Regions from separate parts of the Streptomyces sp. enrichment culture genome, predicted to be linked through region 2. Evidence: riboswitches for the same ligand, from Rfam matches in the RefSeq annotation. Region 2 holds a riboswitch; the other holds the start of a gene.
The links. A riboswitch is a leader RNA that binds a small molecule or an ion and turns the genes downstream of it on or off. The one in region 2 is predicted to bind glycine.
Positions count from the first base shown of each region.

Region 1: it holds a riboswitch for glycine, as region 2 does, so the genes downstream of both, gcvP (aminomethyl-transferring glycine dehydrogenase) here and gcvT (glycine cleavage system aminomethyltransferase GcvT) in region 2, are expected to answer to the same signal.

Region 1 covers NZ_OZ186847.1:7,153,268-7,156,661, reverse strand. The annotation lists gene gcvP (aminomethyl-transferring glycine dehydrogenase) at 1-1,191, opposite strand, end outside; glycine riboswitch at 1,368-1,463, opposite strand; gene ACSU6L_RS31760 (PRC-barrel domain-containing protein) at 1,578-1,949, shown strand; partial or broken gene ACSU6L_RS31755 (DNA polymerase IV) at 2,985-3,394, opposite strand, start outside.
Region 2 covers NZ_OZ186847.1:2,791,748-2,795,141, forward strand. The annotation lists gene ACSU6L_RS11600 (enhanced serine sensitivity protein SseB) at 1-31, opposite strand, end outside; gene ACSU6L_RS11605 (AAA family ATPase) at 135-806, opposite strand; glycine riboswitch at 986-1,085, shown strand; glycine riboswitch at 1,086-1,198, shown strand; gene gcvT (glycine cleavage system aminomethyltransferase GcvT) at 1,246-2,373, shown strand; gene gcvH (glycine cleavage system protein GcvH) at 2,483-2,860, shown strand; gene glyA (serine hydroxymethyltransferase) at 2,875-3,394, shown strand, end outside.

The sequences.
Region 1 (3,394 bases), 4.4 Mb from region 2:
CAGCGTGTCGAAGTAGGCGCCGTGAACGATCTCGGCCCCGCCGTTCGCCAGGCCCGCGGCCAGGATCGACGCGTACCGGTGGGTGCGCCGCGCGATGCCCTTCAGGCCTTCGGGCCCGTGGTAGACGGCGTACATGCCGGCCATCACGGCGAGCAGCACCTGCGCGGTACAGATGTTGCTGGTCGCCTTCTCGCGGCGGATGTGCTGCTCACGGGTCTGGAGCGCGAGGCGGTAGGCCTTGTTCCCGTCGGCGTCCACGGACACGCCGACGAGCCGCCCGGGCAGGCTGCGCGCGAACTTCTCGTGGACGGCCATGTAACCGGCGTGCGGGCCACCGAAGCCCATCGGCACACCGAACCGCTGCGTCGTGCCCACGGCGATGTCCGCGCCCAGCTCACCAGGCGACTTCAGCAGCGTCAGCGCGAGCAGGTCGGCGGCTACGGTGACGAGCGCGCCCCGCTCGTGCGCCTGGTCGACGATCGGCTTGATGTCCCGTACGGCACCGGAGGCACCGGGGTACTGGATGAGCACACCGTTGATCTCGCGCCCGTCCAGCTCGGCCGGGATGCCCTCGGAGAGGTCGGCGACGACGACCTCGACGCCGGTCGGCTCGGCGCGGGTCTCGATGACGGCGATGGTCTGCGGCATCGCGTCCGCGTCGACCAGGAACAGGCCCTTCTTGTTCCTGCCCATGCGCCGGGACAGTGCCATCGCCTCGGCGGCGGCCGTGCCCTCGTCCAGCAGCGAGGCACCGGAGGTCGGCAGCCCCGTCAGATCGGCGACCACGGTCTGGAAGTTCAGCAGTGCCTCGAGACGCCCCTGGGAGATCTCCGGCTGGTACGGCGTGTACGCCGTGTACCAGGCGGGGTTCTCCATCACGTTCCGGAGGATGACGGGCGGCGTGAAGGTGCCGTAGTACCCGAGCCCGATCATGGAGCCGAGGACCTGGTTGCGGTCGGCCAGCGACCGCAGCTCGGCCAGCACCTCGGCCTCGGTGCGCGCCCCCGGCAGGTCCAGGGCGTCGGCGTTCTTGATCACATCCGGGACGGCGGCGGCGGTCAGCTCGTCCAGCGAGCCGTAGCCGACCTGCGCGAGCATCTTGGCCCGAGCCTCCAGGTCGGGCCCGATGTGGCGCTGCTCGAACGGAATGCCCTGTTCGAGCTCGGAGAGCGGAATGCGGGGGGCGGTCATTGCGGAGGCCTCCTGGTCTGACGCGACCTGCGAGGGGCACCACGGCGCGGGTGCCCGGACGGCCTCCCCCTCTGTCATCTCAACCTGAGAGTTTCACCGGACCACCCGAGGGGACCCGGCTTTCACCGTCGGTGAGAGCGGAAGCCGTCGACACCCGCCCTGCTTTCCAGAGTGACCTCGTCCGTGCGGTACATGGGCCTGAGAGATTCCGGGGAGGATTTGCTCCTTCGGCGCCTCCGATGGTGTCCGGAGGACTCTCCCGCACGGGGTCAGCAGCCGTTTGCCAGCGTACCAGCGAGGTCAACGCCCAGGCGTTCGAGTGGCCGGGTTCACCATTGTGCTCTTTCGTAGTGCTTACGGATGAGTTGCGACCACGTGGAGGGCCCGTGCAGACCGATATCGATCCGCGCAACCTGATCGGCCGCAAGGCGTTCGACCGCAACGGCACCAAGATCGGCACCATCGACGAGGTCTACCTCGACGACGCGACCGGCGTGCCGGAGTGGGCCGCCATACGCACCGGCCTGTTCAGCAGGGACGCCTTCGTCCCCCTCGAACCCAGCGAACTGGTCGAGGGCAGCCTCCACGTCCCCTTCGAACGCGCCCTGATCAAGGACGCCCCCGACTTCGGCGTGGGCCGCCACCTCTCGCCCGAACAGGAACTCCAGCTCTACCACCACTACGGCCTCGACATCGCGCCCCCACCGGTCCTGCCGGACCACGACTTCGGCAAGCTGGCGGGCACGGACGAGACCTGAGCCCCCGGGGTGAGCGGCCCACGGCAAACCCGAACCGCGCACCCACCGGCTTCACCCACCGAGCCGGTTCGGCACACGCCACTCAGCCACTCACCCCGGGCACCACTTGAGCACCACCCCTGGCGGCATCTCCGGCTGCCTGTCCGTACCTGGCGGCCTCGCCCTCCCCGGCCACTCGGCCCTCCCCGGTGGCCTCCGAGTTCGCGGCGGCCTCTGAGTCCCCGGTCGATTGACGTTCCCCGGCGGCCTCGCCGTCTCCCGTCTCCCGTCTCCCGTCTCCCGTCTCCCGGCTCCCGGCTCCCGGCTCCCGGCTCCCGGCTCCCGGCCAGCGGGCCATCCCTGGCGCCTCGCCATCTCCGGCGGCTTGGCTTTCCCCGGCGGCCTCATCGTCCCGGCAGCCCGGCCGTCCCCGTCGGCTTCGCCATCCCCGCGCGCATCGCCTTCCGGGGCAGCCTCGCCGTTTCCAGGCACTCCGCCGTCCCTGGCCGCTCGGCCATCGCTGGCGGCCGCACCATCTCAGGCCGCTTGGCCTGGCCTGGCGGCCTCATCGTCCCCGGCGGCTCGGCCGTCCCCAGCGATGTCGCCGTCCCCGGCGGTTTCACCATCTCCGGGCGCTTCGCCTGCCCTGGCAGCGTCGGCGTTTCCAGGCGCTCCTCCATCTCCGGCGGCTTGGCCTTCCCTAGCGGCCTCATCGTCCCGGGCAGCTTCGCCGTCCCCAGGGATGCCTGTGGCTTCACTATCTCCGGGGGCTTCGCCTTTCCCGGCAGCTTCGCCAGCCACTCGGCCACCCCCGGCGACCTCGCCGTCCTGGGTGGCTTCGCCGTTCCCGGCAGCTTGGTCTTGCCGGGCAGCCTCATCATCACCGACGGCCTCGCCACCTCCGGTCACTCGGCCGTCCCCGGCGACTGTGTCTTCCCCGGCAGCCTGGCCGTCCCCGGCTCCCTCGGTGGCTTCGCCACCCCAAGCGGCTCGACCATCCCCGACGGCCTCAGCGACCCCGCCTACCACGCTATCCCCGGTAACCCCCTCGCCTCCCCCGAGGCCTCCGAGTCTCCCCGCAACCAAGGGCAACGGCTCGGCCGGTTCCAGTGCCGGATCGTCGATCCGGAACGTCCGCACGCGCCCCGGCTCCGAAGCCGGCGTCTCGAACCGCACCGTCACCCGCCCCAGGCCGCTGCCCTGTACCCAGCCGTGCCCGTACTCGGTGTGCCGCACGTCGTGTCCCGCCCGCCAGTGCCGCTCGGCCGGCTCCGCCTCCCCGGGAACGCGTATGTCGACCGTCTGGTCCGCCTCGTCGTCCTCGCGCTCCCCCGCCGCCTGCGCGAACAGGTCCTCCTGCGTGTAGTCCGCGAGCCCGCTGACCCCGACGCCGAGCAGCCGGACACCGCCCGTCGTGTCCACGGAGTCCAGCAGCCGCGCCGCCGCCTCCCGTACCACCGCCGGGT
Region 2 (3,394 bases):
AGTCCGCGGAGAAGTCCGCCGGGAAGTCCATCTGCCTACCGCCTGCTTCGTACCACTGCTGTGACCGCACAGGTTATCGGCTTCCCCTTCGGCCGTCCGCGTGCGTGTGCCTGCCGTGTGTGCCGTGTGTGCCGTCAGCCGGAGAAGCCGATCCGTCTCAGGGCGTCCGCCGCGTCCCGGTCGAGCAGCACCGCCGAGCCGCAGCCGCCGGGCAGCCGGCCCCGCTCCACCGCGCGCAGCAGGCGGGCGGCGGCGCGGCGGTGGCGCAGGAACGCGTACCGCGAGACGCCGCGGCCGCGGGCGCGCTGGCCGGCCAGGGCCTGCTCGGCGGTGACGTCGAGCACCAGCAGGTGCAGGGTGCCGCCGCGGCGGCGGGCCTCCCGGGCCAGCCAGCGGCGCACCCAGGCCTGCGTACCGCAGTCGTGGACGACGACTCCCTCGCCGGCGCGCAGGACGCGGCGCAGCCCGGCGTAGTGGGCGAGGCGGACCAGGGGTCGGTAGACCGCGTACGGCAGGAAGCGGGGCGCGCGGTGGTCCCAGCGGTCGCGGGTGTCCTGGGAGTCGACGCGCCGGGCGTCGCGCACCGTGCGCCGCATCAAGGTCGACTTGCCGCTGCCGGGCAGGCCGGTGACCACGGCGAGGTCCTTGGGGCCGAAGAGCAGGGCGCGCGGGCTGCGGCCGGCGCGCTCCCGCAGGTCGCGGACGACGGGGGACGGCAGCGGGGCGCACGCCGGTCCGGCCGGGACGGCCGGCTGCCGGGGCATCGCGATGCCGGTGGTGGTCGCGTACGCCCTGGTCCTGTTCACCGTGATCGTCCTCCCTGGGGGCGGTTCACGAGCTTCCATCCCCGCCGAGTGTAAAGAGAAGGTAATGCTCCATGTCTGCGTTTTCGTACTCGTAGCGCCACAGCCCGGTTACAGATGCGGCCCTGCCACGATCCGGCACGGCGTGCAATGATGTGGCCGCCAACTGCATACCGGCCGTTTGAATCCGCGCGGGAGAGTCCCCGGCAGTCGTGTCGCCGGGGCGCCGAAGGAGCAAGTCCCTCCCTTGAATCTCTCAGGCCCCGTTACCGCGCGGGCGAGGCACATCTGAAAAGCGGGCCGCCGGCTGGTGGCTCCACCCAAGGTGCAAGCCGTGACTACCCCGCGTGGGGGTCTCGGCGAACCTCTCAGGTTCCGATGACAGATGGGGAGGACCTTTCCTCGCCCGTCATGCGTTCATGCCCTGGGAGACGACCGACCGATGAGCAGTACCGCCCCCTCAGAGAAGCGCCGCACCGCGCTCGATGCCCTGCATCGGTCGCTGGGCGCGACGATGACCGACTTCGCCGGCTGGGACATGCCGCTGCGCTACGGCTCCGAGCGTGACGAGCACAACGCCGTGCGCACCAAGGCCGGGCTCTTCGACCTCTCGCACATGGGCGAGATCACCGTCACCGGCCCGCAGGCCGCGCGGCTGCTGAACCACGCCCTGGTCGGCAACATCGCCTCCGTCGGCGTGGGCCGGGCCCGCTACACCATGATCTGCCAGGAGGACGGCGGCATCCTGGACGACCTGATCGTCTACCGCCTGGCCGAGACCGAGTACATGGTCGTCGCGAACGCCTCCAACGCCCAGGTGGTGCTGGACGCGCTGACCGAACGGGCGGCCGGCTTCGACGCCGAGGTGCGCGACGACCGGGACGCGTACGCGCTGATCGCCGTGCAGGGCCCGGAGTCCCCGGGAATCCTCAAGGGCCTCACCGACGCCGACCTGGACGGCCTGAAGTACTACGCGGGGCTGCCCGGCACCGTCGCCGGCGTCCCGGCGCTGATCGCCCGCACGGGCTACACCGGCGAGGACGGCTTCGAGCTGTTCGTGAAGCCGGAGCACGCCGTGCGGCTGTGGCAGGCGCTGACCGAGGCGGGCGAGGGCGCCGGCCTGGTCCCGTGCGGGCTGTCCTGCCGGGACACCCTGCGCCTGGAGGCGGGCATGCCGCTGTACGGGCATGAGCTGTCGACCTCCCTGACCCCCTTCGACGCCGGGCTCGGCCGGGTGGTCAAGTTCGACAAGGAGGGTGACTTCGTGGGCCGCGAGGCGCTCGCCGAGGCCGCCGCGCGCGCCGAGCAGAACCCGCCGCGCGTCCTCGTCGGCCTGGTCGCCGAGGGCCGCCGCGTGCCGCGTGCCGGCTACCCGGTGGTCGCCGGCGGCGAGGTGATCGGCGAGGTCACCTCCGGCGCGCCCTCCCCGACGCTGGGCAAGCCGATCGCCATGGCCTACGTCGACGCCGCGCACGCGGCGCCGGGCACGCCGGGAGTCGGCGTGGACATCCGGGGCAGTCAAGAGCCGTACGAGGTCGTCGCGCTCCCCTTCTACAAGCGCCAGAAGTAGCCCCCGGCGGGGCGACACACGTGACCCCGCGCACATTCGGGCTGCTCACGCATGGTTTCGGCAGTCCCCCATTCATCAGCACTCCCCCGCGTACAGGAGAATTCAGGCCATGAGCAACCCCCAGCAGCTGCGCTACAGCAAGGAGCACGAGTGGCTGTCGGCCGCCGAGGACGGCGTCGCGACGGTCGGCATCACCGAGTTCGCGGCCAACGCGCTCGGCGATGTCGTCTACGCCCAGCTCCCGGACGTGGGCTCCCAGGTGACCGCGGGCGAGACCTGCGGCGAGCTGGAGTCGACCAAGTCCGTCAGCGACCTGTACTCCCCCGTCACCGGTGAGATCACCGAGATCAACGAGGACGTCGTCAACGACCCGTCGCTGGTGAACTCCGCGCCCTTCGAGGGCGGCTGGCTGTTCAAGGTGCGGATCGCAGAGGAGCCGGCCGACCTGCTCTCCGCCGACGAGTACGCCGCCCACACCGCCGGCTGAGGAGCCCGCCCCCGATGACTGTCCTGAACACGTCCCTGCACGAACTCGACCCGGACATCGCCGCCGCGGTCGACGCCGAGCTGCGCCGCCAGCAGTCCACGCTGGAGATGATCGCCTCCGAGAACTTCGCCCCGCTGGCGGTCATGGAGGCGCAGGGCTCGGTCCTCACCAACAAGTACGCCGAGGGCTACCCGGGCCGCCGCTACTACGGCGGCTGTGAGCACGTCGACGTCGCCGAGCAGATCGCGATCGACCGGATCAAGGAGCTGTTCGGCGCCGAGTACGCCAATGTGCAGCCGCACTCGGGCGCCTCCGCCAACCAGGCGGCGCTCTTCGCCCTCGCCCGGCCCGGCGACACGATCCTGGGCCTGGACCTGGCGCACGGCGGCCACCTCACGCACGGCATGCGGCTGAACTTCTCCGGCAAGCAGTTCGACGTGGTCGCCTACCACGTGGACGACTCCGGCCTGGTCGACATGGCCGAGGTCGAGCGGCTCGCCAAGGAGCACCGCCCGAAGGTGATCATCGCCGGCT